Regions from separate parts of the Streptomyces sp. NPDC005533 genome, predicted to be linked through region 1. Evidence: riboswitches for the same ligand, from Rfam matches in the RefSeq annotation. Region 1 holds a riboswitch; the other holds the start of a gene.
What was found. A riboswitch is a leader RNA that binds a small molecule or an ion and turns the genes downstream of it on or off. The one in region 1 is predicted to bind guanidine.

Region 1 (15,660 bases):
AGCACCCGGACTGGGTGATGCTCTACCAGTACGGCAACCCGGACAACGCCGGCGCGCACTACGCCACCACGGGCCCGGAGATCCTCGCCGACCTCCCGTCGATCACCCACTTCGTGGCGGGCCTCGGCACCACGGGCACCCTGATGGGCGTCGGCCGCTACCTGCGAGAGAACGTGCCCGGAGTGAAGATCGTCGCGGCGGAGCCGAGGTACGACGACCTCGTCTACGGGCTGCGCAACCTCGACGAGGGCTTCGTCCCCGAGCTGTACGACGCCTCCGTGCTCACCACCCGCTTCTCGGTGGGCTCGGCGGACGCGGTCACCCGCACGCGGGAGCTGCTGCAGCAGGAGGGGATCTTCGCGGGCGTCTCCACGGGAGCCGCCCTGCACGCGGCGATCGGCGTCGGCCGCAAGGCGGTGGCCGCGGGCGAGACCGCCGACATCGTCTTCGTCGTGGCCGACGGCGGCTGGAAGTACCTCTCGACCGGCGTCTACACGGCCGCGACCACCGAAGAGGCCATCGAGGTCCTCCAGGGCCAGCTCTGGGCGTAGCCCTTACGGGGTGGCCGGCCGTCTCGGCTGCGCCACCGCTTCCCGGGGCTCCGCTCCGGACCCCGCGCCTCGAACTCCACCGTTCGAGGCGCGGGCGCGACGCGCCGTGCAGTGACCGGTCCGGGCGGGCCCGGCCAGGTCGTCTCTTCCGGATCTTGCCTCGCCCGCGAGAGACGACCTAGGCGGACAGCAGGTCGGCGAGCACCGCCGCGTGGCTCGTGGCCGGGTCCTTGACCGCGGTCAGCAGGGTGAGCGGCCCGGCCTCGGCGAGCAGCCGCAGACGGTCCAGTTCCGCCACCGCCCCCGGTCCCGCCAGCTCCGCCTCGTACCGTTCCCGGAACTCCCCGGCGGAGCCACCCGCGTGGAACCACTTGCGCAGCTCCGCCGACGGCGTGACCGCCCTCGGCCACTCGTCGACCGCCGCCGCCTCCTTCGCCAGGCCCCGCGGCCACAGCCGGTCCACCAGGACCCGCACCCCGTCCGCGCCCGGCTCCGGCGGGTCGTACACGCGCCGCAAGCGGATCACCGGCTTCACCGGCCGCCTCCCAGTCCCTTGACCTCGTCCCACACCGCCGGATCCAGCATCCCCATCCGCGTCCGGAACTCCCACAGCGACACCTCCGCCGGCCGGTCCGCCTCCAGGAAGCCCGCCCGGCCCTGCGCCCCCACCGTCCCCGGGGGCAGCGGGATCACCCCGGCCCGCCGGTCGTCGTACTTCCCGGTGATCCACGCGACCCGCGCGCGGTGACCCCGTACCGTCCCGACCGCGAGGACCAGACACCTACGGCCGTCCACCAGGGACCACAGCTCGCCCGCGTGCGGATGCGGCGGCGGACCGGACCCGTGCGCGGGCGGGGCCCGGCGGGGGAGACCCGGCCGCGCCCCGACCACCAGCGCCACCAGCGCCACGGCCACGACCGCAGCCACGGCGGGCCACCAGGACGTGTCCATGTTTCGACCGTAGCCGCGCCACCCGCACCCGGCACCCGGCGCGCCCGCACGGCGGGATGGGCACGGCGCATCTAGGCCCGTACACCTGACCGCTTGCCATTACTGGGTATGAGTGGTGCAGGCGGTGACTTCCCCCACAACGGCCCGCCGCGGAGGAGCGACCGGCCGTTTCGCGCCTTACGCTCGACGCACGCACGGCCCGCATTCCGTCCACGGACCGTCCACGGAGGTTCACGCTCCATGAAGCTCACCGTCGTCGGCTGTTCGGGGTCGTTCCCGTCCGCGGAATCGGCCTGTTCGAGCTACCTCGTCGAGGCCGACGGCTTCCGGCTGCTCCTCGACATGGGCAACGGCGCCCTCGGGGACCTCCAGCGCCACTGCGGTCTCTACGACCTCGACGCGATCTTCCTGAGCCATCTGCACGCCGACCACTGCATCGACATGTGCGCGTACTTCGTCGCCCGTTTCTACCGGCACGAGGGCGGCCGCTGCGGCACCATCCCCGTCTACGGACCCGAGGGCACCGAGCGCCGTCTGACCACCGCCTACGACGACGTCCCCGACGAGCGCTCGATGAGCGAGGTCTTCGACTTCCGCACCCTGAAGTCCGGAAGCTTCGAGATCGGGCCGTTCCAGATCCGCACCGAGCGCGTCGCCCACCCCGTCGAGTCCTACGGCATCCGCATCGAGCACGGCGGCCGCTCGCTCGCGTACTCCGGGGACACCGGTGCCTGCCCCGAGCTGGGGCTGCTCGCCGACGGCGCCGACCTCTTCCTCTGCGAGGCCTCCTTCACGCACGGCAAGGAGGACATCCCGGACCTCCACCTCAACGGCCGCGAGGCCGGCGAGTACGCGCGCGGCGGTGACGTCGGCCGGCTCGTCCTCACGCACATCCCGCCGTGGACGGACGCGGCGCAGAACCTCGCCGACGCCCGCGCGGTCTACGCGGGCCGGGTCGACCTGGCGTACGCGGGCGCGGTCTACGAGATCTGAGCACGGCCCTCGGCCGTACGCACGAGGAAGCCCCCGCCCTCCCTTCCGGGAGAGCGGGGGCTTCGACGTGCGGGCGAGCGGGCTTACTTGGCCTCGGCCTTCAGCAGCTCGGCGAGCTCCTCGTCGGACTCGCGGCCCGGCGTCGGGAGGTTCCACTTGACGATCGCGAAGCGGAAGACGACGTAGTAGACCGCCGCGAAGCAGAGGCCGACCAGCGCCAGGCCGAACGGGTTCGTCGCCTTGCCGAGGTTCAGCAGGTAGTCGATGGCGCCGGCGGAGAAGCCGAACCCGTCCTTCATGCCGAGGGACCAGGTCAGGGCCATGGACACACCGGTCAGGACCGCGTGGACCGCGTACAGCACCGGGGCGATGAACATGAAGGTGAACTCGATCGGCTCGGTCACACCGGTGACGAAGGAGGTGAGCGCGAGGGAGAACATCATGCCGCCGACGACCTTGCGGCGCTCGGGGCGGGCGCAGTGCACGATCGCGAGGCAGGCCGCCGGGAGGGCGAACATCATGATCGGGAAGAAGCCGGTCATGAACTGTCCGGCGGTCGGGTCACCGGCGAGGAAGCGGGAGATGTCGCCGCTCTTGCCCTGGTACTCGCCGGCCTGGAACCACGGGAAGGAGTTGAGCAGGTGGTGCATGCCGACGGGGATCAGAGCGCGGTTGGCGACACCGAAGATGCCCGCACCGACCGCGCCGGAGCCGACCAGCCACTCGCCCAGGTTGTGCAGACCGGTGCCGAGCACCGGCCAGATCAGACCGAAGGCGATGCCGATCACCAGGCCGGCGAAGGCCGAGAGGATCGGGACCAGGCGGCGGCCGCCGAAGAAGCCCGCCCACTCGGGCAGCTTGGTCCGGTAGAACTTCTGGTACAGCAGGGCGACCACGATGCCCATGACGACACCGCCGAGGACCTTGGCGTCGACAGGGGCGTCCACGAGGGCGACCTTGTGGTCGACGACGACCTCGACCTGCGGCAGGCTCGGGTCCGTGAAGGTCGCGAGGACCTTGGAGAAGACCAGGTAGCCGGTCACGGCCGCGAGCGCGGTCGAACCGTCGGACTTCTTGGCGAAGCCGATCGCGATGCCGACGGCGAACAGCAGCGCCATGTTGGCGAGGATCGCGCCGCCACCGGCGGCCATGTAGCCGGCGATCTTGTTGATGAACTCCGGCATCGACGCCGAGCCCAGCATGTCCTTGTCGCCGAGGCGAACCAGGAGTGCGGCTGCAGGCAGCACGGCCACGGGGAGCATGAGGCTCCGGCCGATGCGCTGCATGACGGCCATCACGCCAGCGCCCTTCTTCTTCTCCGCCGCGGGAGCGGCAGCCGTGGTCACAAGGTCCTCCAGTGGGCAAGGCGCCGCCAGGGGAAACGGGGACGGCGGCGTCTTCGAAAGGGGGGATACACGGGGGCTCGAACGCGCCTCGTGGTCTACACCAATTGTGGTGTAGACCAGTTGTAACACGGTGAGGGATAGATAAGGAACCTTCGATTTCCTGTGGCCTGGATCACATGGTCCGGGGTATGCCGAAGGGCCCCCGGATCGTGATCCGAGGGCCCTTGACGGACCGGTTCCCACTCCTGCCGGGAGGCTCAGGCCTTGATGGTCTCCGCCTGCATCGCCTCGATCTCCTCGTCCGACTCGCGCCCCGGAGTCGGGATGTCGAACCTGGTGATCGCGAAACGGAACACGACGTAGTACACCACCGCGAAACACAGGCCGATCGGGATGATCAGCAACGGCTTCGTCGCCAGGCCGAAGTTGATGAGGTAGTCGATCAGACCCGCCGAGAAGCTGAAGCCGTCGTGGACGCCCAGCGCCCAGGTCACCGCCATGGAGACACCCGTCAGCACCGCGTGCACCGCGTACAGGACGGGCGCGACGAACAGGAAGGAGTACTCCAGCGGCTCCGTGATCCCGGTGACGAACGAGGTCAAGGCCACCGACAGCATCAGGCCGCCGACCTCCTTGCGCCGCTGCGGCTTCGCGCAGTGCGTGATCGCCAGCGCCGCCGCCGGAAGCGCGAACATCATGATCGGGAAGAAGCCGGTCAGGAACAGCCCCGCGTTCGGGTCGCCCGCCAGGAACATGTTGATGTCGCCGTGCACCGTCTGTCCGTCCGGCTTGGTGTAGCTGCCGAACTGGAACCACACCGGAACGTTCAGGAACTGGTGCAGGCCGATCACCAGCAGCGCGCGGTTGGCGACGCCGAAGATCCCGGCACCCCAGGAGCCCAGCCCCACCAGCCAGTCGGAGAAGCTCTCCAGCGCGCTGCCCACGGGCGGCCAGATCCACAGGCAGAGCGCCGCGAACCCGATCGCCACGAACGACATGATGATCGGGACCAGCCGGCGGCCGTTGAAGAAGCCCAGCCAGTCGACCAGCTTGACCCGGTGGAAGCGCTGCCAGAACCAGGCGGCGAGCAGGCCCATGACGATGCCGCCGAACACTCCGGGGTTCTGGTACGTGAACTCCACGAAGGTGTTGTTCGGCCCCAGGCAGCCTCCGCCGATGTCCGTGGTGCCGACCGGGCACGTCTTGGGGAAGGCGTGCAGCACGCCCCGGTAGACGAGGAAGCCCGCCACCGCCGCGAGGGCCGTCGAGCCGTCGGCCTTCTTGGCCATGCCGATCGCGACGCCGATGCAGAAGAGCAGTGGTAGGCCGAGGTCCGCGTTCAGCAGGGCGCCGCCCGCCGCCACCATCACCCTGGACACGATGGTCCAGTTCAGGCCCTCCTCGCCGAAGACGCCGGGCTGCCCGAGCCCGTTGAGGAGTCCGGCCGCGGGCAGCACCGCGATCGGCAGCTGCAGGCTCCGCCCCATCTTCTGCAGCCCCGGGTACAAGCCGCTCCACCACTTCTGCTGCCGCGGTGCTGCCGCGGCGCTGCTCGCACTCATCGGAGTCCCTCCTGAACGGCCCGTTTTGGCAGCGGCAGCACGTGCGGCACACTGGTGTAGACCAGTCACGGGGCAGGCTGCTGCTGATCGTCATGATTCGGCAGACCCGGGTCATGCGCTCGCGTAGATGGGCCAACCGTGCGTTACCGTGACAAAGCGGATCGTGCAGGTCGTTCTTCGTAGAACTCAGGGAGAAACACATGGCCACCAAGGCTGAGAAGATCGTCGCCGGGCTCGGCGGCATCGAGAACATCGAAGAGGTCGAGGGCTGCATCACCCGCCTGCGCACCGAGGTCGTCAACCCCGACCTCGTCGACGAGGCCGCGCTCAAGGCCGCCGGCGCCCACGGCGTCGTCCGGATGGGCACCGCCGTCCAGGTCGTCATCGGCACCGACGCCGACCCGATCGCCGCCGACATCGAGGACATGATGTGATCCGGACCCCCTAGGGCCCTTCACACAGCGGACCCCGTCCCGGAACCACCCGGACGGGGTCCTTGCGTTCCCCCGCAGGGACTAGGCTCGGAGCCATGTCTCGCATCGACGGCCGTACGCCCGAACAGCTCCGCCCGGTCACCATCGAACGCGGATGGAGCAAGCACGCCGAGGGCTCCGTCCTCATCTCCTTCGGAGACACCAAGGTCTTCTGCACCGCCTCCTTCACCGAAGGCGTCCCGCGCTGGCGCAAGGGCAGCGGCGAAGGCTGGGTCACCTCCGAGTACTCGATGCTGCCCCGCTCCACCAACACCCGCGGCGACCGCGAATCCGTACGCGGCAAGATCGGCGGCCGCACCCACGAGATCTCCCGCCTCATCGGCCGCTCGCTGCGCGCCGTCATCGACTACAAGGCCCTCGGCGAGAACACCATCGTCCTGGACTGCGACGTCCTCCAGGCCGACGGCGGCACCCGCACCGCCGCCATCACCGGCGCCTACGTCGCCCTCGCCGACGCCGTCGCGTGGGGCCAGCAGAAGAAGCTCATCAAGGCCGGCCGCAAGCCGCTCACCGGCACCGTCGCCGCCGTCAGCGTCGGCATCGTCGACGGCGTCCCGCTCCTCGACCTCTGCTACGAGGAGGACGTGCGCGCCGAGACCGACATGAACGTGGTCTGCACCGGCGACGGCCGCTTCGTCGAGGTCCAGGGCACCGCCGAGGGCGAGCCCTTCGACCGCAAGGAGCTCAACGCCCTCCTCGACCTCGCCGCCGGCGGCTGCGCGGACCTGGAGGCCATCCAGCTGGGCGCGCTCGCACTGTAGGCGGGCGTCCGCTCCCCGGGGCGGCAACCGCCGGGCCCGGCCCGGCGTCTAGCACCACACGGGCGCACGGTGTCACAGCCGTGCGCCCGTCCACGCATCCGAACACTGCTCCCGGGGGAGAACCGCATGAAGCTCCGCATCGCGGCCATAGCCGTGGCCGCCGTACTGACCGTCCCGGCCCTGTCCGCCTGCGACGCGATCTCCACGGCCATGGACTGCGCGAACACGGCGGTGGCCATCACCGACGGCGCCAACGACCTCCAGCAGGCGGTCTCCCAGGCGGGCAACAGCCCCCAGGACGCCCAGAACGCGCTCAACCAGATCGAGGCGAACCTCAAGAAGATCGGCGACCAGACGGACAACGCCGACCTGGGCAAGGCCATCGACTCGATGAGCACGGCGGTCAAGAACGTCCGCGCCTCCATCGAGAGCGGCAACACCGTCCCGGACATCCAGCCCGTCGCGGACGCGGCCGGCGAGATCTCCAAGGTCTGCACCCCGGGATAATGGACGCATGACCTCGACGCCCAGCCGCCTGATCCTGGCCACCCGCAACGCGGGCAAAGTCTCCGAACTCCGCGCCATCCTGTCCGACGCCGGCCTGCCGCACGAGCTGGTCGGCGCGGACGCGTACCCGGAGATCCCGGACGTCAAGGAGACCGGGGTCACCTTCGCCGAGAACGCCCTCCTCAAGGCCCACGCCCTCGCGCAGGCCACCGGGCTCCCGGCCGTCGCCGACGACTCCGGCCTCTGCGTGGACGTCCTGAACGGCGCCCCCGGCATCTTCTCCGCCCGCTGGGCCGGCACGCACGGCGACGACAAGGCCAACCTCGACCTGCTGCTGGCCCAGCTCGGCGACATCGCCGACGAGCACCGCGGCGCCCACTTCTTCTGCGCGGCCGCCCTCGCCCTGCCCGACGGCACGGAGCGCGTGGTCGAGGGCCGCCTGCTCGGCACCCTCCGCCACACCCCGTCCGGCACGGGCGGCTTCGGCTACGACCCGGTTCTCCAGCCCCTGGGGGAGACGCGGACGTGCGCGGAGATGACGGCCGCGGAGAAGAACGCCATCTCCCACCGGGGACAGGCGTTCCGCGCCCTGGTCCCCTTCGTCCGCGCCCTCCTGAGCTGAGCCCGGGTACGAGAACGGCCTGCGAATCAATCCTTCGATTCGCAGGCCGTTTGTGTGCGGCGGAAGGGATTCGAACCCTCAAGCCGTTTCACGGGCCACAGATCCTAAGTCTGCTGCGTCGCCGTTGCGCCACCGCCGCTAGCCGCCTGCCATGATAGCCGCAGGCGGCCAGGGCGGTTGATGAAGATCGGTTATGTCGAGGGGCGGCTGCCTCCTCGACACCAGGTGCCGGTGATGGCATGGCAGTTGGGGCAGAGCAGTCGCAGGTTCTCCCGACGGTCGTCGCTCCGGTCGCCGTTGATGTGGTCCACTTCCAGCGTCATGGGACGCCCCCGCCACTCGGGAGGTGTGCCGCATCGTGCGCAGCGGTCCGGGGTGCCGATGTCCCGAAGGGCTCGCCGCAGGAGGTCGGTGCGTGTTCGCTGTTTTCCGTTTCGGGTGACGAGGATTTCCTCTGCGGCCTTGAGCGGCCTGGTCCCGGCCTTACCGCGTTGATGCCCTTGGCCGAGGAAGTGCGACGTGTCGTGTCCCTCCTCTGCGATCCATTTGCGCAAGTGGGCACGCTGCCCGCCGTGGTCGGGGAATCCCAGTGCCCGGAGCGTTCCGGCGATACCGGCCGACTTGGTGATGGCCTGCGCCAGTTCTTCTCGTGAGGGCCGATCGTGGCGGTGGCTTTTCATACCCGCCCCTTGCCCCGGCCGCGGTACGAGTCTGTCGTGGAGTGGCAGTTGGGGCACAGCAGCCGCAGGTTTTCCCGACGGTTGTCGCGCCAGTCGCCGTTGATGTGGTCGACCTCCAAGGGGAGGGGTTCAGCCATCCAGACTGCGGAGATACCGCAATCGGCGCAACGCTCCTCGATGCCGAGCTCAAGCAGAGAGCGCCGGAGCATCGTGTTCGGAGTGCGCCTGGCATGCGGAGTGTGGTCCTCACGGAGGATCTCGTCGGCTGCGCGCCGTCGGTTGTTGTCTCGCATCCGGTCCGTTCGGGACGGGCCGGTGAAATGCGACGTGTCGATGCCCAGCGCGCGGACCCGGCGGCTGATGTGGGCATGGTGCCCTCCCACCGCGTCGAGTCCTAGGCGTCGCAGCACCTCGTACATGTTGCTGGAGGCGTTGACCGCCTCCTCCAGAACGGCGCGTGTCCAGCGGTTTCCGTCCCGCTCGAAGTGAGAGACGTCCACTCCGAGCTGGTTCATGCGCCTGCGTATGTATGCGCGCGAGCTGCTCTTCGGATCGACTCCCAGTTGCTTCAGCGCCTCCTCCAGCGTCCGTGACGTACGTGCCGCCTCCGCCAGGCGTTCCCGCGTGTACGGGCTGATCGGCATCCCGGCCCCTCCGTTCCAGGTCGCACGTGCGACCCTCGTACGGAGTAACGGACCGATAGTCGGACGGTTACGAGCAGTCTCGTCCGATAGGCACTCCGGCCCGCACCCGAGCGGGTGCGGGCCGGTGCGGCAGGGGCCGGGTCAGATGCCCAGGTCCTTGATGATCTTGGCTACGTGGCCCGTGGCCTTGACGTTGTAGAAGGCGTGCTCGACCTTGCCCTCCTCGTCGACGACCACCGTGGAGCGGATGACCCCGGTGACCGTCTTGCCGTACAGCTTCTTCTCGCCGTACGCGCCGTACGCCGTCAGGGTCTCCTTCTCCGGGTCGCCGACCAGGGTGACCTTCAGGTGCTCCTTCTCGCGGAACTTCGCCAGCTTCTCCGGCTTGTCCGGGGAGACCCCGATGACGTCGTAGCCCGCCGTCGCCAGGACGTCCAGATTGTCCGTGAAGTCGCAGGCCTGCTTGGTGCAGCCCGGGGTCAGGGCGGCCGGGTAGAAGTAGACGATCACCTTGCGGCCCTTGTGCTCGGCGAGCGAGACCTCGTTGCCGTCCGCGTCGGGCAGGGTGAAGGCGGGGGCGGTGTCGCCCGGCTGAAGTCGCTCGCTCATCTGGACAGTCTCCTCAAGAGGGGATCGGTACGTCCCGAGACTAAGCTGACAGACTGTTCACCGGGGACTACCCCCACCGGACCACGACGACGGAGGCAGCGCGGTGCCCGAAGCCAGGACCCCCGCACAGATCGAGGCGGACATCGTCCGCCGCCGCGAGCAGCTCGCCGAGACGCTCGACGAGATCGGCGTGCGCGTGCACCCGAAGACGATCATCGGGGATGCGCGGGCCAAGGTCGTCTCGACCGTCGACCACACGGCCGGGCGGGCCTTCGCCGCGGTGAACCGTGTCGTGACGGACCTGCGGGACGGCCTGCGCCACGAAGACGGGACTCCGCGTCCCGAGCGGATCGTGCCGGTCGCCCTCCTCGCGGTCGGCGTGGTCGGTGTGGTTGTCCTGTCGGGACGACGCAGGCGCGCGTGACCCTGAGCGGCACGGGGCGGGCGCGGACAGGTAGGTTCGGGGCGTGAGCGAGAACACCACCCACGACAAGCTGCCCATCCGCATGCTGCACGACCGCGTGCTCGTGAAGTCCGACCTGCCGGAGGGCGAGCGGCGCTCGGGCGGCGGCATCCTGATTCCGGCGACGGCCGCGGTGGGCAAGCGGCTGGCCTGGGCCGAGGTGGTCGCGGTCGGGCAGAACGTACGGACGGTCGAGCCCGGGGACCGGGTCCTGTACGACCCCGAGGACCGCGCCGAGGTCGAGGTGCGGGGCGCGACGTACGTGCTGATGCGCGAGCGGGACCTGCACGCGGTGGCCGCGGAGCGGCTGGAGGGGTCGGAGGACTCCACCGGTCTGTACCTGTGAGCGCGCCTCACTGAGCCGAAAGGGCTGGTGGCCTTGGTCACCGGCCCTTTTCGCCGCCCTTTGCTACGGTGGAGGAGAACCCGACGAGACGCGCCGTACCGGGTACGACAAGACGACGCACCCCGTATCGCTCGATGTCTCGGAGGTGCCGTCATGGCCTGGGTTCTTCTCGTTGTCGCCGGTGTGGTCGAAGTCGGCTGGTCGATCGGCATGAAGTTCACCGACGGCTTCACCCGGCTCTGGCCGAGCGTGTTCACGGGCGCCGGCATCGTCACCAGCATGGTGCTGCTGTCCTACGCCGCGCGGACCCTGCCCATCGGTACCGCGTACGGGGTGTGGGTGGGCATCGGCGCCGCCGGTGCGGCCGTGCTCGGCATGGCGGTGCTGGGCGAGCCCGTCACCGCCTCCCGGATCTTCTTCATCGGTCTGCTGCTGGTCGCCGTGGTCGGGCTGAAGGTGACCTCCGGTCACTGACCGCCCGCGCCGGCCGTCATTCCAGGAACGCCGACGGTGGCGGGCGCAGGCCCTCGGCCGGGCCGCCGTCGGCGCCCTGGGTGCCCGTCGTCCCCTGGGTTCCCTGGGTTCCCTGGGTGGCGCCGCCGTTGTCCTGCCCGCCCTGCGTCCGGCCGCCGTTGTCCTGACCCCCGTTGTCCTGCCCGCCCTGGGCCTGGCCTCCGTTGTTCTGGCCCCCGTTGTTCTGTCCTCCCTGGTCCTGGCCGCCCTGCGTCCGGCCGCCGTTGTCCTGACCCCCTTGGTTCTGGCCGCCGTTGTCCCGTCCGCCCGTCGGCGGTGACGGCCGGCGCGGAGGCGTGGGCGTGAGTTCGTCGTCCGGCGTCTCCTGCGGGGGGTTGGACTCCGGGGAGGGCGGCGGCGGGGGCTGCGCCGCGCCCGGCTGAAGGTCCAGGTCGAAGTCGACGGGGTCGGTGCCCTCCAGCGCGGTCTTCGTGTACGCGGCCCAGATCCGGGCCGGGTAGCCGCCACCGCCGATCCGGGGTTCGCCCAGGGCTCCGTAGAGCGACTGCAGGGTTCCGGTGTCGGGGTCCTGGCCCATCATCGAGACGACCGTGACCAGGTTCGGGGTGTAGGCCGCGAACCAGGCCGAGCGGTCCAGTTCGCCGGTGCCGGTCTTGCCGGCGGCCGGGTGTCCGGCGGCGAGGGCCGCCGTACCGGTGCCGTTGTCCACGACGCTGACCAGCATGGAGGTGGTGGTGTCGGCGGCCTCGCGGCTGATGGCCTGCGTGGGGGTGCGCTCGGGCAGGCCGATCGTGTCGCCGCCCTTGGTGATCTTCTCCAGGAAGGTGTACGGGGTGCGTCGGCCGTGGTCGGCGAGGGTCGCGTAGGCCTGGGTCATGTCCAGGACGCTGGCCTGCATCGTGCCGAGTGCCATGGCGGGGCCCGTGACGAAGTTCGGGGTGTCCTCGGGGATGCCGAGGTCGATGGCGGTCTTCTTGACCTTGCCGGTGCCGACGTCGACGACCATCTGTGCGTACACGGCGTTGACGGAGAGGTCGGTGGCGGTGTTGACGGTGATGTTCCCGTACGAGACCTGGCCCTCGTTCTCGGGGTTGAAGCGGATCCGGCCGCCGATGACGGGGCGCCTGTTGTCGCCGTTGTAGACGGTGTTCGGGGTGATCCGGCGGCCGTCCTGGGTGCGGGAGCCGTTCTCGACGGCGGACGCGAAGACGAACGGTTTGAAGGTGGAGGCGACCTGGTAGTCGTGCCGGGTCGCGTTGTTGACGTACTGCTTGGTGTAGTCGATGCCGCCGTACATGGCGACGACCTTGCCGGTGGCCGGGTCGATGGAGACCCCGCCGGCCCGCACCAGCCGGTCCGCCTTGCGCGTCTCCGGATCGAGTTTGCCGATCATCTGGTCGTCGACGGCCTCGACGAAGGCGCTCTGGCGGCGCTTGTCGATGGTGGAGGTGATCCGGTAGCCGCCCTCGGCGAGGGTCTTGTCGTCGAGGATCTTGTTCTCGACGATGTAGTCCTTGATCGCTTCCACGAGGTAGCCGCGCTGGCCGGACAGGCCCGCGGCCGCGCGGACCTTGCCGGGCTCGGGGAACTGCGTCGTGGCGCGTTCGGTCTCGGACAGCCAGCCCTTCTTGACCATGCCGTCGAGTACGTAGTTCCAGCGGGCGAGGGCGCGGGCGCGGCTCTGGGGGTGGGCGACCACGTCGAAGGCGCTGGGGGAGTTGAGCAGGGTGGCGAGGTAGGCGCCCTCGGCGGTGGTGAGGTTGCTGACGTCCTTGCCGTAGTAGGCCTGGGCGGCGGCCTGGATGCCGTAGGCGTTGCGGCCGAAGTAGCTGGTGTTCAGGTAGCCCTCGAGGATGTAGTCCTTCGACTTCTCGCGGCCGAGTTTGATCGCGATGAAGAACTCTTTGACCTTGCGTTTGATCGTCTGTTCCTGGCCCAGGTAGTAGTTCTTGACGTACTGCTGGGTGATGGTGGAGCCGGACTGGGTGCCCTTGCCGGTCGCGGTGTTCCAGGCGGCGCGGAGCATCGCCTTGGGGTCCACCGCCCGTTCGGAGTAGAAGTCCCGGTCCTCGGCGGCCAGTACGGCTTCCTGCACGGTCCGCGGGATCTGGGAGAGCGGCACGTTGACGCGGTTGACCTCGCCGTCGCGGGCGATCTGCGAGCCGTCGGAATAGAGGTAGACGTTGGACTGGGCGGTGGCGGCGGCGTTGGCCGGCGGGATGTCGACCAGCAGGTAGCCGGCCACGAGGGCGCCGCCGATCAGCAGGGCCAGCAGCAGGACGGCGCCCAGGACCATGCGCCAGGTGGGGATGAGGCGGCGCCAGCCGGTGCGCTGACGGTGGCGCTTCTTCCCCGGTGCGGGCGGCCCGGGTTGCGGCCCGGGCTGCGGCTGGGGCTGCGGTTGGGCCTGGGGCGGCGTGGCCCCCGCTTGCCGGTCCGCCGGTTGCTGCCGGGGCCGCTGGTTCGCCCGGGGTCGGCGTGCTTCGGGCGGGGTGTCCGGGTCACGAGGGGTCCAGCCCGGGGGTGGTGACTGGTCGCTCATCTCCAGGACTCCTCGACGCCGTTCGAAATATCCACTTCTGTACCTCATGGTGTCTACCCGATGGCCGGTGATTCCGCTCCGGACGGGCGTAAATCGGTCGCGTGGATCGCCCCTCCGCACTAAGCTCGCGCGCTTTGGCCGACGTAGGAACGACGTGGAAAACGGAGGGATACGGTGCGCCGGAGAGTGCGTCTCTACCTGGCGGTCGCGGCAGGCGGATTCAGGCGGTACGCCACCTACGGAACGGCGACGGCGGCCGGGGTCTTCACCAACACCACCTTCGGTTTCATCGTGGCGTACACGTACATCGCGCTGTGGGACGAGCGCCCCGGGCTCGGCGGCTACGACCAGGCGCAGGCCCTCACCTTCGTGTGGGTGAGCCAGTCGCTGCTCGCCGCAGGGGCGTTGATCGGGGGCGGCTTCCAGGAGGAGATCCAGGAGCGGGTGCGCACGGGCGACATCGCCGTCGACCTGTACCGGCCGGCGGACCTCCAGATGTGGTGGCTCGCCGCCGACATGGGGCGGGCCGCCTTCCAGCTGCTGGGGCGCGGGCTGGTCCCGTTGGCGGCGGGGGCGCTGGTGTTCCGGCTGGCGCTGCCCACCGATCCGCTGCGCTGGCTGCTGTTCCTGGTCTCGGTCGCGCTCGGGCTCGTGGTGAGCTTCGCGCTGCGCTACCTGCTGGGGCTGCTGGCCTTCTGGCTGATGGACGGGTCCGGCATCAACATGATGGCGACCGTCGTCTCGATCTTCTTCTCCGGGATGCTGCTGCCGCTGACCGTCTTCCCGGGCGGCTTCGGCGAGTTCGTGCGCGCCCTGCCGTGGTCGGCGATGCTCCAGGTGCCCCTGGACGTCCTGCTCGACAAGCACGCGGGGGCCGGGGGCGCGGCCGGGGCGCTGGGGTTCCAGGCCGGGTGGGCGCTCGTACTGCTGGGGGCGGGGCGGCTGCTGCAGTCGGCCGCGACGCGGAAGGTGGTGGTCCAGGGTGGCTGAGGCGGAGGCAGTGGGTGCCGGAGCCGGAGCCGGAGCCGGAGCCGGGGTCGGGACCGGGACCGGTGAGGCCGTGAAAGCCGTGAAGGCCGTCGAGGCCTCGCCGGCGCCGGAGTTGACGGCCCCGGGGACCGTGCCGGGGGCGGCGTCCGGGGTGGGCCCGCTCGGCGGGTCCGCCCGCGTACGGCAGGTCCGCGAGGGGCTGCGCGGCTACGGCCTGATCGTGGCGATGTGGATCCGCTCGACGATGACGTACCGGGCGTCCTTCGCGCTGTCCGCCTTCGGGAACGCCGCGATCACCCTCCTCGACTTCGTCACGATCTTCATCATGTTCTCCCACGTGGACGTCCTCGGCGGCTTCACGCTGCCCGAGACCGCCCTCCTGTACGGATCCTGCTCGGCCTCCCTGGGCCTCGCGGACCTGCTGATGGGGAACACCGACCGGATCGGCGCCCGGATCCGGGACGGCTCGCTGGACACGATGCTGGTGCGTCCCGTCCCGGTGCTCGCGCAGGTGGCGGCGGACCGGTTCGCGCTGCGCCGGCTGGGCCGGGTCGTGCAGGGGCTCGGGGTGCTGGGCTGGGCGCTCTGGTCCCTGGACGTGGACTGGACGGCCGGGAGGGCGCTGATGGTGCCTGTGATGGTGGTGGCCGGGGCGGCGATCTTCGCGGCGGTGATGGTGACGGGGGCGGCCTTCCAGTTCATCGCCGGGGACGCGGCCGAGGTGCAGAACTCCTTCACCTACGGCGGCTGCACGATGCTCCAGTACCCGCCGACGATCTTCGCCAAGGACCTGCTGCGCGGGGTCACCTTCATCGTGCCGCTCGCCTTCGTCAACTGGCTGCCCGCGCTGTACGTGCTGGGGCGGCCGGATCCGCTGGGACTGCCCGGGTGGGTCGCGTACCTGAGCCCGCTGGTGGCCTTCGTGGTGTTCCTGCCCGCGTCGCTGGCGTGGCGCGCGGGAGTCCGTTCGTACCGAAGCACGGGGAGCTAGTCGTGGCTGACACGGATGCGCTGATCTCGCTGGACGGGGTCGAGAAGGTCTTCGACGTACGGCGCCGGGTGGGCCTGATGCGCCGGGAGAAACGCCGGGTGCGGGCGGTGGACGGGATCAGCTTCGAGGTCGCG
Region 2 (15,660 bases), on a different contig from region 1:
CCCAGCCCGCCGGGCCCTCCCGGCCCGCCGGGCCTTCCCCGTCCTTCGGGCCCTCCTGCTTCCCCGGCCCGCCCTGGGCCAGGACGGCTTCCCAGCTGCCCGGGTCCGCCAGGAGGTCCCGCGCCGGGCGGCCGCACACGTCGGCGGACCGGCGGTCCAGAAGGGCTTCGGCCGCCGGTGTCCAGGCGAGGACCGTCCCGGTGTCGTCCAGCAGTGCCGCCGCCGTGTTCGTGGCGGCGAAGGGATAGTCCTGGTTGTTCTCGGTGGCGCGCATGCGTGCCCATCTCGTCCGCCGGTCCCGCTGCCCTCATGCTGATCGATGTCCGTTACGGGAGCCAGAGGCGTTGCGCCATCCGGTCCCGCTCCAGGCGTCGGTCACAGTGTCTCGCGCGCGTGCCCCGGGCGGGAAGGCCGGCGCCGCGCCGCGGACGCCGGCCTTCCCGCCCGGGCGCGGGCCGGATCCGGAGGAGACGACCTACGGGCAGCTGATGCGGGCGTCACCGGGGTCGGTCGTGCAGGTGTCGCTGCCGAGGCCGCCGTTCGCGGTGTCGTTGCCGGCGACGGCGTCGACGGTGTTGAGCCGGTCGTTGCCGTAGTTGCCCAGCAGGGTGTCGTTTCCGGGGCCGCCGACGAGGGTGTCGTCGCCGAAGCCGCCGTCGATGTTGTCATTGCCCGCACCGCCGTGGACGGTGTCGTTGCCGTAGCCCGGGCGGATCGTGTCGTCGCCGCCGAGACCGCAGATCACGTCGGTGAAGTAGCCGCCGTTCAGGGTGTCCGCGCCGCTGGTGCCGATGATCGTGCAGCCCCGGGCGTTGTTCACGGTGGTGTTCGCCGTGGCCCTGTCGTTGCCGGGCACGGGGTCGGGCTCCGCCGCGTCCGCCGTGGCGGTGTCGGTGAGGGTGCCGGTGCTGCGGGGCTCGGCCACCACGGTCACGGTGGTGGAGGCGCCGGCGGCGAGGGTGCCCAGGGTGCAGTTCGCGCTGGTCGCGGTCCTCGTGCAGCTGCCCTGGCCGGCCACGGCCGACAGGACGGTGCCGCCGGCTCCGGTGAGGGTGTCGGCCAGCGTGACCGCCGTCGCGGGGGTGGTGGTGCTGGTGTTGCGCACCGTCACCGTGTAGGTCGCCTGGTCGCCGATGCTGACGGCGGCGGGACCGGACACGGTGACGGCCAGGTCCGCACTGGGCGGAGGCGGCGGAGTGGTGCCGCCGCCTTCGTACCGGGCCAGCGCGAAGTCCTCGCCCGCCCCGCCGCCGCCCGCGGCGAGGAGCCTGCCGTCGGGCAGCAGCGCCACCGACTGGGCCAGGTCGGCGCCCCCGACGTTCGTGGTGACCGTGCCGTCGCCCCCGCCGAAGCCGGTGTCCAGGCTGCCGTTGGTGAGGTAGCGGGCCAGCGCGAAGTCGCCGTTGCCGCCGCCGACGGCGACGAGCTTGCCGTCGGACTGCTGGACGACGTCGTACGCCGAGCTGCCGCCCTGGGGCCCACCGAGGTTGGTGGTCACCTCGCCGTCGCCGTCGAAGGTCGTGTCGGGGGTGCCGTTGGCGTTGTACCGGGCCAGCGAGAACACGCCGGCACCGGAGCCGCCCACGGCCACGATCCTGCCGTCCGACTGCACCACCACGTCCTGGGCGGTGTCCATGCCGACCAGGTCGGTGGTGAGCCTGCCGTCGCCGCTGAAGGTCGTGTCCGCACTGCCGTCGGAGTTGTACCGGGCCAGCGCGAAGTCCCGTACGAGGCCCTCGGTCGTATCACCGGCGGCGATGATCCTGCCGTCGGCCTGCAGGGCCAGGCCGTACGCCGTGCTGCCCTCCTGGAGGCCTCCGAAGTCGGTGAACACCTTGCCGTCACCGCCGAAGCCGGTGTCCAGGCTGCCGTCGAGGGCGTTGTACCGGACCAGTGCGAACACCCCGCCGACACCCCCGGCGGCGATGATCTTGCCGTCCGCCTGCACCGCCACGTCGGAGCCCTGGTCGGCGCCACCGCCGCCGAGGTCGGTGACCGCCTTGCCGTCGCCGTCGAAGCTGGTGTCCAGGCTGCCGTCCGGGTGGTAGCGGACCACCGTGAACCAGGCGATGCCGCCTTCGAGGTTCTCGCTGGTGCCGACGACGACGATCTTGCCGTCGGCCTGGAGGGCCACGCCGTTGGCCGTGTCGGAGCCGCCGGCGATGTCGGTGGACACCTTCCCGCCGTCGCCGAAGGTGGTGTCCAGGCTGCCGTCGGCGTTGTAGCGGACCGCCGCGAAATTGCCGAGGGAGTCCGAGACGTCACCGCCCACGGCGATGATCTTGCCGTCGGGCTGCACCACCATGTCGGCGGCCGCTTCGGCGGCGCCGAGGTCGGTGGTCACGATCCCGTCGCCGCCGCCGAACGTGGGGTCCACATCGCCCGGCGCGGCCAGCGCCGCTCCGGGCAGGGCCATGGTGAGCGCCAGGCCCAGGGCCGTCACCGCGCCGAGCCGGTCGGCGCGGCGCCGCCGGCCGTCCTTCGCTCCTCGTCCCCGCACCCTGCGCGCACCCCAGGTGAATGCCGACATCCAGACCCCTCTGCCGCTGCTTGCCCTGCCTCGGGTCACCCCTCGTGACGGGCCACAGCTTCCGGCCACGGCCGCGGCAGGGCCTCGGCGGCTCGCCGGGCGCGCACCGCCGGAGACGGGGGTTCCACCCGACCGCCGTACACGGCACCCCTGGCGGTTCCAGCGGTGCTTCCCGGGTGCACGAACCCCGGCGATCCGGTCCGAACCTGTCGCCGGACGGGCCCGCGGTGGAGGTGCGCCGCACTCGTCACCCGCGGCGCCGACGCCCGCGGCGCGCTCATCCGCGCCGAGTCGCCCCGGCGCGCAGTTCCCGTTCGGCGACCACCCGGAAGGGGGTCGGCGGGCGGCCGGTGAGGCGCTCGACGGTGTCGGTGGTGCGGTCCTCGGCCCCCTCGGCGATGGCGCGGTCCATCGCGGCCAGCATGGCGGCGAACTCCGGCGGGATCACGGCGGCCAGCCGGTCGTACATGTCCTCGTGGGTCAAGGGGTGGTGGACCACGGGGCGGCCGGTGACCCGGCTGACGATCGCGGCGATGTCGTCGTGGCTGAGCGCCTCCGGGCCGGTCAGGACGAGGTCGGTGTCGGGCGCCCGGTCGTCCGTCAGGGCGCGTACGGCGACGGCGGCGATGTCGTCGGCGTCGACGAAGCCGACCCGGCCGGTCCCGGCGGCCGTCCGGATGAGCCCTTCGGTGCGGATGCTGTCGGCGTGCGCGTGCGCGCCGGTGAAGTTCTGCATGAACCAGGAGGGCCGCAGGACCGCCCACTGCTCGAACAGGCCGGGCAGGGCCCGGTGCACCGCCCCCACGGCCGGCCCGCCCTCGGGGATGGCCGAGGAGCTGAGGAGGACCGCGCGGCGTACACCGGCGGCGACGGCCTCCCGGAGGAAGGGCAGCATGACCGCGGCCGGGTCCGGGTCTCCGATCGGCGGGACGAGGTAGGCGCGGTCGACCCCGTCGAGGGCGGCGCCGAAGGTGGTCGGGTCGTACCAGTCGAAGCGGACCGGGTCCGCTCCCGGGAGCGGGGTGGCGCGACGCCCGGCGGCCCGTACGCGGTGGCCGGCGGCGATCAGCTGCGCGGCGGTGCGGCCGCCGGTGGTGCCGGTGGCACCGATGACCAGGGTGGTCGCGGTGGGGTTCATCGGGCGCCGCTCCCCGTGAAGTCCGTCCCGGGCGCCTGGACGGCGAGGGGGTTCCAGTAGTCGCGGTAGGAGGTGAAGCGTCCGTCCCGGACGGTCACGACGGCGACGTACCTCATGTCGAAGGGCCTGTCCGTCGCGACGAGGCGGCCCACACCGCGCATCTCGACCACGATGGTCCCGGGCTCGGTGCTCTCGTGGATCCGGACGTCGGGGAAGTCGTGCAGGTCGATGTGATCGGGGTAGTCGCGCATGTACGCGGCGACGGCTTCCCGGCCGTCCAGCCGATCGGGCCAACCCGAAGGGGCGAAGGGGAACTCCATCACGCCGTCGTCGGCCCACAGGCCGACCCAGCCGGCGATGTCCTTGGCCAGGAGCAGGCGCAGGCCGTGGCGGTACAGATCCGCCGGTGCGGTGGTCGTGGGCATGGGGGTACTCCGTCCCGTACGATACGGACCAGCGGTCCGCTTCTTCCGTGAACGATACGGACCGCCGGTCCGCATCGCAACCGGAGGATCATCCCGATGACCGAACAGCGCAGTCCGCGCAAGGACGCGGCCCGTAACCGGGCAGCCGTGTTCGCCGCCGCCGACGAACTCTTCGCCCACTGCCGGAGCCCCGAGGACGTGACCATGGCCGACATCGCGGCCGCGGCCGGCGTCGGCAAGGGAACGCTCTTCCGCGCCTTCGGCGACCGCACCGGGCTGATCGGCGCGCTGTACGAGGCACGGCTCGAACCGGTCAGGACCGCCGTCGAGAGCGGTCCGCCACCGCTGGGGCCCACCACCGCGCCGCTCCGGCGCGTACCGGCCCTGCTGGACGCCGTCCTGTGCTTCAAGCTCGACAACCGCCACCTCGCGCTGGCCCTGGAGGGGACCGGCGCGGACAGTCCCTACCGGACGGCGCACTACGGGCGGTGGCACGCCCTGCTGCGCGACCTGCTGGAGCAGATCCCCGGCCCGGCCGACACCGACTTCACCGCCCACGCGCTGCTCGCCGCCACCCGGGCCGACCTCGTCGCCCACCTCGCCGGGGACAAGGGGGTGCCGCGCGAGGAACTGCGCCGGCAGCTGGCGGAGTTCACCGCCGGGATCCTCGACACCCGCACCCGGCGGGGTGCGTCCGACGCAACCTGACCCCGGCGGCCGGGGGCGGCGCCCCCCCCCGCGCCGTCACAGCCGCCAGTAGGTACCCGTACGGGAGTCGACGTGCACCACGTGCCGGCCGACGCGCACCACGTGGTGGTCGGGACCGGACCAGGAGCCGGTGACGCCGTCCGCGCCGGGCAGGGGGGTCCAGACCTCCAGGAAGGTGCTGCCGTCCGGGTTGGTGCCCCACTCGACGAGGTTCGCCCCCTCCCGTCGGAAGGTGCCGGTGTCTTCGCCCGGCTCGCCCGTCAGGTGCCGGAAGTGCACCCGGGAGCCGTCGAACGACGTCGTACCGGCGAAGCCGCGACTGTCGGCGTAGCAGGACCCGACCTGCAGCCACACCACTTCGCTGTCCTCGGTCAGGGGTCCGCCGTCGCGGCTGATGCCGCGCCGCAGCCAGGCCCCGCGCGCGGGCACCGGGACGCCGGGTCCGCCCGGGACGGGCCCCACCGGCACCGGCTCAGGCGCGGTCATCGGCGGCGGGGTCGTCCACGGCCAGCAGCGTCAGCGGGACGTTGCCGCGCACGGCCTGCGAGTAGGGGCAGACGGCGTCCGCGCGGTGCAGGAGGGGCTGGAGGTCCGCCGCCCGCCACCCCGGCAGGCTGACGGTGAGGGCCACCGCGAGGCCGTAGCCCGCAGGGGTGTCCGTGGTGCCGAGCTGCACTTCGCAGGCCACGCGCGCGGCGCCGGCGTCCGCCCCGAAGCCGGCCGCGACCTCCGCGAGCGCGGAGGTGAAGCAGGCGGCGAAACCGGCCGCGAACAGCTGCTCCGGGTTGGTGGTGCCCGGGACCTTCTTGCGCGGCGGGGCGAGACGGACGTCCAGGCGCCCGTCGTCCGTGCGGACGGACCCGGTACGGCCCCCCGCGGCATGCGCGGTCGTCCGGTACAGGCTGCTGGTGAGTGGCACGGTCATGGCGTTCGGCCCATCCTGCTCGACGAGGACGCTGCCCGGGGACGGACAGCGTGAGGCGCCGCTGGTGCGGCACCTCGCGCGTCGTCGTGCGTAACCGGGTACGGCGCGTCTCGTCCGGGGCCTCGGATCCGGCCGCCGGACAATCTAGCAACGCCGACGGTCCGCCGGAGCACCGCCCGCGGTGAGGTACCTCACCCGCCGCCGGTCCCGTCGGGATCCGGGGGCGCGGGCCGGTGCCGCAGGCGGTACGCGCCGGGAGGCAGGCCCTCCCACCGGGTGAACGCGCGGACGAGGGCCGTCGCGCCGCTCAGGCCGACGAGGGGGGCGATCCGGTCCAGTGGCAGGTCCGTGGTCTCCAACAGCCGCCCGGCCCGGCCGTGGCGGGCGGCGTCGAGGAGCGCCCGCCACGACGTGCCCTCCGCGTGCAGGGCCCGCCGCAGCGTCCGGACGCTGAGGTTGAGCTCCCTGGCGGCGCCCTCGGGACCCGCGTCCTCCAGCCCGGCGTGCTCCAGCCACCGCCGTACGCGCCCGGCCGCGGTCGCGCCCGCGGACAGTTGGTCCAGGAGCCGGTCGGCGTAGGCCCGGTGCAGGGCGTTCAGCGCGGGATCGTAGAGCGGACGGCGCCGGTCCAGATCCTCGTCGGCGACCGTGATCGTGTTCTCCGGGGCGTCGAAGGTGACGGGGCAGCCGAGGACCCGGGCGTAGGGTTCGGCCGAGCCCGCACGCGGGTGGGCGAACGACACGGCCAGGGGCGCCCAGTCGTCGCCGGCGATCCAGCGGGCCGCCCGCACCATGCCGGCGACGACCGCCTCCACCTGCTGAGGGTGCATGGCGGCCGGGGCGACGGTCGGCCGGTAGCGGATCCGGCCGACGCCGCCCGCACGGTGCAGGGTCACCGTGCCCGCCTGGCTGACCAGGGGGTGGTAGCGCTCGGCCGCCCGCGCGGCGTCCGCGAGACCGGCGCTGGTGAGGACGAGGTGGCCCAGGATGTGCAGGCCTTCGGGCCGGATGCGGTCGCCCACGAGGAGCCCGGTGTGCGGGCCGGCGTCCCCGGCGTCGAGCACCGAGTCCCACAGGGCGCGCATCTCGCCGTACTCCAGCCGGTCCGTGGGCAGGTCCCAGGAGGCGGACGGCCCGCTTTCGCCCTCGGCCGTCGCGTTCAGGACGGCGTGGGCGTAACACGCGGTGACGGAGGGCGACGCGGTGGCGGACACGGTCGCCAGTCAATGCGGGCGCACCACCCCCGTCAACACCGTCCGGCTACGGCCGCCGACGGGCGGGCCCGGCGAACGGGGCCAGAGGAACGGCTGCGGAGAGCGGTCCGGGGAGTCAACGACGTGGCCGCCGGAGTGGATGACGGCGCCGCGCGCCGCTCCTAAGGTCGGCCTTCGGACACCCCGGGGACCAGGGGCCCGCGGAGTGCCGGGGAATCCGGGGAAGCCGGGGAAGCGCGCTGCCCCGATCACCACCGCACAGAGGAGTACCCGCCGTGATTCTCTTCCTGCTTCCCGCAGGCGACTACGACCCCACCGAGGCGGCGGTGCCCTGGGCCGCGCTGCGGGACGCCGGTTTCGAGGTGCGGTTCGCGACCCCCGGCGGGAAGGTCGCGCTCGCCGACCCCCGGCTCACGGACCTCGGGTTCTCCTGGCTGTCGCCCTGGCTGATGACCCGCCGCGCCGATCTGGCCGCCTACCGGCGCCTCACCGAGGACCCCCACTTCCTCGCCCCCTCCTCGTACGAGGAACACGCGGAGCACGCGGACCGGGACCCGGCCGCCCTGACGGGCCTCTTCGTCCCCGGCGGGCACGCCGCCGGCATGCGGACGCTGCTCGAAGACGCCACCGCCCAGCGGCTGTTCGCCCGGCTCTTCACCCGGGGGCTGCCCGTGGGAGCCGTCTGCCACGGCGTGCTGCTCGCCGCCCGGGCCAAGGACCCCGCCACCGGGCGCTCGGTCCTCCACGGCCGGCGGACGACGGCACTGACGTCCCTGCTGGAGCTGACGGGATGGAACCTCACCCGGCTCTGGCTCGGGCGCTACTACCGCACGTACCGCACCACCGTGCAGCAGGAGGTCACCGCGGCGCTCGCCGATCCGCGTCATTTCCTGGCCGGCCCGCCGCTGCCGGTGCGCGACACCGCCGCCCGGCCCGGACGGGGATTCACCGTCAAGGACGGCAACTACGTCTCCGCGCGGTGGCCCGGCGACTGCCACCGCCTGGCGGCGGACTATGTGGCCCTGGTCCGCGCGCACGCGGCGGGAGCGGTGCACCGGGCGGGCTGACGCCGGGCCCCGGCGTCGCGCGGGGCCCGGCGGCCGAGCGGTACTCCGTTCGCGGCTTATCCGCGCGAAAGGGCGCCCCCGGCACGTGCGGCCCGGGGCGCCCCTCAGGGCCGGGCGCTCTCGAAGGTCCGCAGCAGGTCCGCCGCCACGCTCAACGCGATCGTGGCGGGCTCCTTGCCGGTGATCCCGGGGATGCCGATCGGGGTCTTGATCCTGTCGATGGCGGCGCTGTCGTGGCCGCCCTCGGTGGCCAGACGCCGACGGAACCTCGCCCATTTGGCGGCCGAGCCGATCAGTCCGATCGAGCCGAGACCCGCGGTGCGCAGGGCGGCGTCGCAGAGCGCGGCGTCCTCGGCGTGATCGTGGGTCATGATCAGTACGTGGGTGCCGGGCGGCAGCACCCCGAGCACCTCCTCCGGAAGCAGCGGCGTGTGGTGCACGTGGACCTGCGCCACCGCGTCCGCGAGCACGCCGAGCCGTTCGCCGGTCAGCATGTCGGGGCGGCTGTCGATCAGGTGCAGATCGAGGTGGTGGCGGGCCAGGACGCGGGCCAGCTCCAGGCCGACGTGCCCGACGCCAAAGACCGCCACCGCCTCGACGACCGGCAGCGGCTCCAGCAGTACGGTGACGGCTCCGCCGCAGCACTGGACGCCGTGCGGGCCGGTGACCTTGTCGTTGAGGGCGAACTCCATCAGTTCCGGCTCCGGCCGGGCCGCGCCGGTCAGCTCGCGCGCCCGGTCGATGGCGACGGCCTCGATGTTGCCGCCGCCGATGGACCCCCACGTCTCGGTGGCTCCGACGAGGAGCTTGGCGCCGGCCCGGCGGGGCGCGTGGCCGCGCACGGTCGCGACGGTCACGAGCACGCCGGGTTCCCGGCGTTCCCGCAACCGCGCGACCGCGGCCACCCACGTCATGTCAGACATTGCTCAAGGCGCTTGCTTCGGCCCGGGCCGCGCCGGCGCCGGGGGCGTGACCGCCGTGCCGCGCACCGCCCCCGCGTACCGCCTCGATCGCCCAGTACACCGCCTCCGGTGTCGCCGGGGAGGCGAGTTCCACACTGACTCCGGCGGGCCCGAACTCCCCGGCCGCCTGCCGCAGGGCCTCCCGCACCGAGAAGGCCAGCATCAGCGGAGGCTCACCCACCGCCTTGGACCCGTAGACCGCGCCCTCCTCGGTGGCGTTCTCCAGCAGCCTGACGTGGAACTCCTCGGGCATCTCCGAGAAGCTCGGCAGCTTGTACGTGCTCGCGGCCTGGGTCAGCAGCCGACCGCGGTTCGGCCCGTCGCCGGTGTCCCACCGCAGGTCTTCCAGCGTCAGCCAGCCCGCGCCCTGCACGAAACCGCCCTCGACCTGACCGATGTCGATCATCGGGGAGAGGCTGTCGCCGACGTCGTGCACGATGTCCACCCGCCGGATCCGGTACGCGCCGGTGAAGCCGTCCACCTCCACCTCCGTCGCGGCGGCGCCGTAGGAGAAGTACTTGAACGGGGAGCCGTGGAAGGCCTTCGCGTCCCAGTGGAGGCCCTCGGTCCGGTAGAACCCGGCCGCCGACAACTGGACCCGCTGGAAGTACGCGGTGCGCACCAGCTCGTCCCAGGCCAGCTCCTTGTCGTTGCCGAGGACGCGTGCGATGCCCTCGACGATGCGCACGTCCGAGGCGTTCGCACCGAGCTGGGTGCCGGCCACCCGCAACAACCGCTCGCGGATCTGCTCGCAGGCGTTCTTCACGGCCGCGCCGTTGAGGTCCGCCCCGGCACTGGCGGCGGTGGCAGAGGTGTTGGGCACCTTGTCCGTGCGCGTCGGGGCCAGCCGCACCTTGTGCAGCGGGATGCCCAGCGTGGTCGCGGCGACCTGCAGCATCTTGGTGTGCAGGCCCTGCCCCATCTCGGTGCCGCCGTGGTTGATCAGGACCGAGCCGTCCTTGTAGACCAGCACCAGCGCGCCGGCCTGGTTGAAGGCGGTGAGGTTGAACGAGATGCCGAACTTGATCCCGGTGACCGCGAGCGCCCGCTTGGTGTGCGGGTGCGCGGCGTTGAAGGCCGCGATCTCCCGCCTGCGCTCGGCGATGGCGGCGTCCTCGCGGACCTGCCGCCAGACGGTGGAGATCCGTTCGGGATGCAGGACCGGCTGCCCGTACGGCGTGGACTGGCCCTGCCGGTAGAAGTTGCGCTCGCGCAGCTCCATCGGATCCAGGCCCAGCAGCGGAGCGCACCGGCCCATGATGTCCTCGATCACCAGCATGCCCTGCGGTCCGCCGAAGCCGCGGAAAGCCGTGTTGGAGACCTTGTTGGTCCTGGCGATACGGCCGGTGACACGGGCGTGGGGAATCCAGTAGGTGTTGTCGATGTGGCACAGCGCGCGGGCGACCACCGGCTCGGACAGGTCCAGGCTCCAACCGCCGTCCGCGGTCAGGGTGGCGTCCAGGGCCTGGATGCGGCCCTCGGTGTCGAAGCCGATCTTCCACGTGGCGTGGAACCCGTGGCGCTTGCCCGACATGGTCAGGTCCTGGGTCCGGTTGAGCCGTACCCGGACGGGCCGGCCGGTCAGCCGGGCGCCGAGCGCGGCGATCGCCGCGAACCCGTGCGGCTGCATCTCCTTGCCGCCGAAGCCGCCGCCCATCCGCAGGCACTGCACGGTCACCTCGTGGCTGTGCACGCCGAGGACGTGCGCGACGATCTCCTGGGTCTCCGAGGGGTGCTGGGTGCTGCTCTGGACGAACATCTGACCGTTCTCGTCGACGAGGGCCAGCGCCGCGTGCGTCTCGAGATAGAAGTGCTCCTGGTCGGAGAACTGGAATTCGCCGGTGAACACGTGCGCGGAATCGGCGAAGCCGGCGTCGACGTCGCCGGTCACCATCACGGGCCGGGCGCCGTGGAAGCTCTCCGCCGCGATCGCCTCCGTCAGCGTGATCACGGAGGGCTTCTCGTCGAGTTCCACCTCGACGGCCGCCGCCCCGAGCCGGGCCGCCTCCAGGGTCTCGCCGAGCACCCAGGCGACGGCGTGGCCGTGGAACATGACCTCGTCGGGGAAGAGCGGTTCGTCGTGCTTCATCCCGGCGTCGTTGACGCCGGGTACGTCGGCGCCCGTCAGCACGCGGACCACACCGGGCACGGCGAGCGCGGGCGCGGTGTGCAGCGCGGTGATCCTGCCGTGGGCCTTCATCACCTGGACCGGGTGGGCGTGCAGGACGTCCTTGGTGCGGTGGGCGAGGTCGTCGGTGTAGAGCGCGGCGCCGGTGACGTGCAGGTGCGCGCTCTCGTGGGGCATCGAGAGGCCGACGACGGGCTTTTCGGGACGTTGGGACAACTGGCTCATGACGACACCGCCTCGGTGGTTCGCGCGTACATCTTCAGCAGGCTCTGGCCGAGCATCGCGGAGCGGTAGCCGGCGCTGGCGCGATGATCGTCCAGCGGAGTGCCCTGGGCCCGCAGCACCCGGGCGGCGGCCTCGACGGTCTCCGCCGTCCACGGCTCGCCCTCCAGGGCCGCCTCGGCGGCGAGGGCGCGGATCGGGGTGGCGGCCACACCGCCCAGGCCGATGCGTGCCTTGCGTACGGTCCCGTCCTCGATGTCCAGCGCGAAGGCGACCGCCACGCTGGAGATGTCGTCGAAACGCCGTTTGGCGATCTTGTGGAAGGCCGTGACCGGCGACAGCGGCAGCGGGACGCGCACCGCGCGGATCAGCTCGCCGGGACGGCGCACGCTCTGCCGGTAGCCGGTGAAGTAGTCGCGGAGGGGGACCTCGCGCTCGCCGTCGGCGTCGGCGAGCACCAGCGACGCCTCCAGCGCGAGCAGCACCGGCGGACTGTCACCGATGGGGGATCCGGTCCCGAGGTTGCCACCGAGGGTGGCGCTGTTGCGGATGAGCCGGGACGCGAACTGGGGGAACAGCTCTGCCAACAGGGGGACGCTGCCGTCGAGGCGGCGTTCGATCTCCGTGAGCGTCAGTGCCGCCCCGATCTCGACGTGGTCGGATTCGACCCGCAGTGCCCGCAGTTCGGGCAGACGGTCGACGGCGACGACGCAATCCGCCCGGCGGGCACGGATGTTCACCTCCACGCCCCAGTCGGTGCTGCCCGCGACGACCACCGCCCCGGGCCGCTCGCGCAGCAGCCGCAGCGCGTCGGACAGGGTGCCCGGCCGCAGGAACGCACGGTCGTCGCGGGTGTACGCGGTGGCGACGGAGGCGGGCGGAGCCTGCTCGCGACGCTGCGCCAGGGGGTCGTTCTCGGGGGGCGTGCCGACGGCGAACGCGGCATCGCGGATCGGGCGGTAGCCGGTGCAGCGGCACAGGTTTCCGCTCAGCGCGTGCAGATCGAAACCGTTCGGACCGTGCTCCGGGTCGGCGGCGGTGCCGTCGGCGGCCTCCGGCTGCGCCTGCGTCCGCGCGCAGCGGTCGGGCCGGTAGTACTCGGAGGCCATGCTGCACACGAACCCCGGTGTGCAGTAACCGCATTGGGAGCCACCGCGGACGGCCATCTCCTCCTGTACGGGATGCAGCGCGGCCGGCTCACCGGGCGCGGCGGCGGTGGCCAGGCCCTCGGAGGTGATGACCTCCTGGCCGTCGAGGGCCGCGACGGGCACCAGGCAGGCGTTGACCGCCACCCAGTCCGTGGGCTTGTTCACCCCGGGACGGGCCACCAGGACCGCGCAGGCGCCGCACTCACCCTCGGCGCAGCCCTCCTTGGTGCCGGTGAGGCCGCGCTCGCGCAGGAAATCCAGCACCGTGGTGTGGGGTGCGGCCGGTGAGATCGGTGCTTCTTTCCCGTTGACCGTGATAATCGCCATGTAGAGGAGCTTTCTCTCTTCGTGGTCGCGGCAGGGCATACCGCAGCGCGACACATCGGCACACGAGGAAGTGCCGTGGGTGAGGGCAGAGATGAGAAGGCGCCGGGGCCACGAACGGGCACTCCGGCGAGGGGGGCTGTTCAGCAGCCGTGCGCTACACGACCCGGAGCCCAGGCGATCTGGTGTGCGGGGCGGGGCAGTTCGGAGAAGGTGGACATCCGGCCTCGCCTCCTTCCAGCGGCTCATGGGCGGGTGCGGTCGAAGTTACGTTGCCGCCGGTTGATCGGTCAAGCGGCTCCAGGTCGATTCCACGAAGGCCGGCCACCTCGTGCGGCGGGTCTTCGTACGCGCAACCAGTTGTGTCCCCATCGAACCCGCCGCACCCCTTCCCGTCACACTCGCTTCACGCAGCGTAGCGGCGTCCCCTCCTGCGGACCGCGTTCCGACTCGCCCGAACCGTCCCGGGCGCGAAGCATGGAGGGAGAGGGCGTACCGCGGGACGTCCTCGGCAGGAGGCGACACGGACGGTGACCAGACATCGCTTTGCGTTCTGCGGGGCCGAGCTCGCCGCTGTCTACGTGGTCGCCGACCAGGACAGGGAACTCCATCTGGCCGAGCTGACCGGAAACCGCGGGATCCTCTACGGGCTGCCCGCCGTCCTCGCCGTGGCCGGCCACTCACCCGCCGCCAACGCCTTCCGCTCCGGCCGCCCGCTGTGGCTGACGCCCAAGGAACTCGCCACCTTCATCGAGGACGACCCCCACCACGTCCCCACCCGGGTCGGAAACGGTGCCCCCCCGTCGCCGGCCCGGATCTCGCTGGGCGCGCTGCCGCTGGGACACGGCGACCAGGAGCTCGGGTGCCTGGTCGTCGCCGGCGAGGTCGGGGACGACGGCTTCGGCGCCGACGACCGCAGCCTCCTGGAGCTCTACGCCGATCAGGTGGCCGCCGGACTCGAATCGGTGGCCGCCCGCTCCGCCGGACGCCAGGCCCCGCAGGCACACCTGGGCCAGTCCCTGGTACCCGACCAGGGCGGCGCGTTCATCCTGGAACTGGGCACCGGCCGCATGGAGGCCCACGCGCACGTGCTCGAACTGCTCGGGCTGCCTCCCGAGCAGTTCGACGGGCAGGTGGAGACGCTGCTCGCCTGCGCCGTCCCCGACGACATGCCCGCACTGATGGCGATCGTGGAGCCGGACCGGCTGGCCGCCACGGGCGGACAGCAGCTGGCCTTCCGCATCCGCCGGCCCAACGGCGAGCTGCGCTGGCTCGGGCTGCGCTGCCGTGTGGAGGTGGACTCCGCCGGCACCCCCCGGCGCGTCCTGGGCGTGGTGGCCGATGCCACCTACCTGCGCCCCAGCGCCGACGAGGTCTCCGTCGTCCAGCGGCTGTCGGCCACGCTGGCGGGAGCGGCGACGATCCGCGAGGTCAGCCGACTGGTGGTCGCCGCCCTGCGCGAGCCGCTCGGCGCCTGCCGGGTGGCGGTCGGCGAACTGGAGCTCGACCGGCTCAGGGTCACCGCCCTCGACCCTCCCGAGCCCGACGCGTGGCCCGACGTCTGGCGCGCCGAGTGGCGCTCCGAGTGGCCCGACGTGTCGCTCAGCGACCTGCCGACCCTGCAGAGCGCGCTGCGCGGCGGACACATGAGCCTGTGGCCGCCCGGCGCGGATCTCGAACCGGGGCTGCTGGGCGTCGGTCCCGGTGGGCTCGCCGTGCTGCCGCTGCCCGCCGAAGGCCGGATGATCGGCGTGTGCCTGGTGGGGTGGGCCACGGAGCACCGGTTCGGCCCCGAGGAGCGCTCGCTGCTGACCGCGACCGCGGGGCTGGCGGGACAGGCACTGGTGCGCGCCCACGCCCTGGACGCCGGACACGAACTCGCCACCATGCTCCAGCGCAGCCTGCTGCCCCGCAAACTCCCGGAGCTGCCGGGCGGGGTCGCCGTGGCCCGCTACCTGCCCGCGACGGCCGGCCTGGAGGTCGGCGGCGACTGGTACGACGTCATTCCGCTCGGTGACGCCCATGTGGCCCTCGTCATCGGGGACGTACAGGGGCACAGCGCGGGAGCCGCCACCATCATGGGCCAGATGCGCACGGCGGTCAGGGCCTACGCGGTGGAGGGCCACCCGCCCGACGTGGTCGTCGCGCGGGCCAACCGGCTGCTCGTCGGCATGGAGACCGACCTGTTCGCCACCTGTACGTACGTGGACCTCGACATGGAGGAGGGCATCGCCCGGGTCGTACGGGCCGGCCACCTGCCGCCGATCCTGCGCCACCCCGACGGCGTCACCGAGGAGCTGGCGGTCGAGGGCGGCCCTCCCCTGGGCGTGCTGGAGGCAGCCGAGTTCCCCATGACCGAGATCGGGTTGCTCCCCGGGACCCTGCTCCTCCTGCTGACGGACGGTCTGGTCGAGTCCGCCCGGCTGCACCTGGACGAGGGCATGCGGCGGGTGTGCGACGTGACCTCCGAGGCCGACCCGGTCGATGTCGGGGGACTGGCCGACGAGTTGGTCATGCGCGTGGGCCGTCGCGATGACGACGTGGCCTTGCTGCTGCTGCGCTACGACGGCACCCGGGGCCGGCCGAAGCGGAGCCACTGGACGGTGTGGCGGCTGCCCAAGGCGGTCCTGCACGCGCGCCGCTTCACCGCGCGCACCCTGCGGGCCTGGGGAGTGGTGGAGGAACTCGACACGGCCCTGCTGATCGTGTCCGAGCTGGTCACCAACGCCATCGCGCACACCCAGGGTGAGGTGGGGATGGATCTGACCCTGTCGACGGACCGGCTGCGGATCGCCGTGAACGACGCGTCGCCGCGCAGCCCCGTCAAACCGGTGTCGGTGAGCTGGGAGGCGACCGGCGGTCGCGGGCT

Region 2: it holds a riboswitch for guanidine, as region 1 does, so the genes downstream of both, ACFYP3_RS05425 (Ohr family peroxiredoxin) here and ACFYP3_RS10670 (DMT family transporter) in region 1, are expected to answer to the same signal.

The regions. Positions count from the first base shown of each region.
Region 1 covers NZ_JBIAJH010000008.1:106,029-121,688, forward strand. Annotated here, with positions in the region: gene ACFYP3_RS10590 (cysteine synthase) at 1-551, shown strand, start outside; gene ACFYP3_RS10595 (DUF488 domain-containing protein) at 730-1,077, opposite strand; gene ACFYP3_RS10600 (hypothetical protein) at 1,083-1,502, opposite strand; gene ACFYP3_RS10605 (MBL fold metallo-hydrolase) at 1,743-2,495, shown strand; gene ACFYP3_RS10610 (PTS transporter subunit EIIC) at 2,579-3,790, opposite strand; gene ACFYP3_RS10615 (PTS transporter subunit EIIC) at 4,099-5,403, opposite strand; gene ACFYP3_RS10620 (glucose PTS transporter subunit EIIB) at 5,604-5,837, shown strand; gene rph (ribonuclease PH) at 5,933-6,658, shown strand; gene ACFYP3_RS10630 (hypothetical protein) at 6,785-7,165, shown strand; gene rdgB (RdgB/HAM1 family non-canonical purine NTP pyrophosphatase) at 7,173-7,787, shown strand; tRNA gene ACFYP3_RS10640 (tRNA-Leu) at 7,843-7,926, opposite strand; gene ACFYP3_RS10645 (HNH endonuclease) at 7,979-8,467, opposite strand; gene ACFYP3_RS10650 (HNH endonuclease) at 8,464-9,111, opposite strand; gene bcp (thioredoxin-dependent thiol peroxidase) at 9,253-9,720, opposite strand; gene ACFYP3_RS10660 (DUF3618 domain-containing protein) at 9,824-10,144, shown strand; gene ACFYP3_RS10665 (co-chaperone GroES) at 10,188-10,529, shown strand; guanidine-III (ykkC-III) riboswitch at 10,582-10,651, shown strand; gene ACFYP3_RS10670 (DMT family transporter) at 10,683-11,003, shown strand; gene ACFYP3_RS10675 (transglycosylase domain-containing protein) at 11,020-13,545, opposite strand; gene ACFYP3_RS10680 (ABC transporter permease) at 13,732-14,535, shown strand; gene ACFYP3_RS10685 (ABC transporter permease) at 14,528-15,526, shown strand; gene ACFYP3_RS10690 (ATP-binding cassette domain-containing protein) at 15,529-15,660, shown strand, end outside.
Region 2 covers NZ_JBIAJH010000004.1:60,447-76,106, reverse strand. Annotated here, with positions in the region: gene ACFYP3_RS05455 (SpoIIE family protein phosphatase) at 1-274, opposite strand, end outside; gene ACFYP3_RS05450 (calcium-binding protein) at 476-2,530, opposite strand; gene ACFYP3_RS05445 (NmrA family NAD(P)-binding protein) at 2,808-3,668, opposite strand; gene ACFYP3_RS05440 (nuclear transport factor 2 family protein) at 3,665-4,093, opposite strand; gene ACFYP3_RS05435 (TetR/AcrR family transcriptional regulator) at 4,190-4,801, shown strand; gene ACFYP3_RS05430 (hypothetical protein) at 4,838-5,287, opposite strand; gene ACFYP3_RS05425 (Ohr family peroxiredoxin) at 5,274-5,726, opposite strand; guanidine-III (ykkC-III) riboswitch at 5,802-5,863, opposite strand; gene ACFYP3_RS05420 (AraC family transcriptional regulator ligand-binding domain-containing protein) at 5,918-6,940, opposite strand; gene ACFYP3_RS05415 (type 1 glutamine amidotransferase domain-containing protein) at 7,216-8,007, shown strand; gene xdhC (xanthine dehydrogenase accessory protein XdhC) at 8,112-8,921, opposite strand; gene xdhB (xanthine dehydrogenase molybdopterin binding subunit) at 8,923-11,322, opposite strand; gene ACFYP3_RS05400 (xanthine dehydrogenase small subunit) at 11,319-12,794, opposite strand; gene ACFYP3_RS05395 (SpoIIE family protein phosphatase) at 13,322-15,660, shown strand, end outside.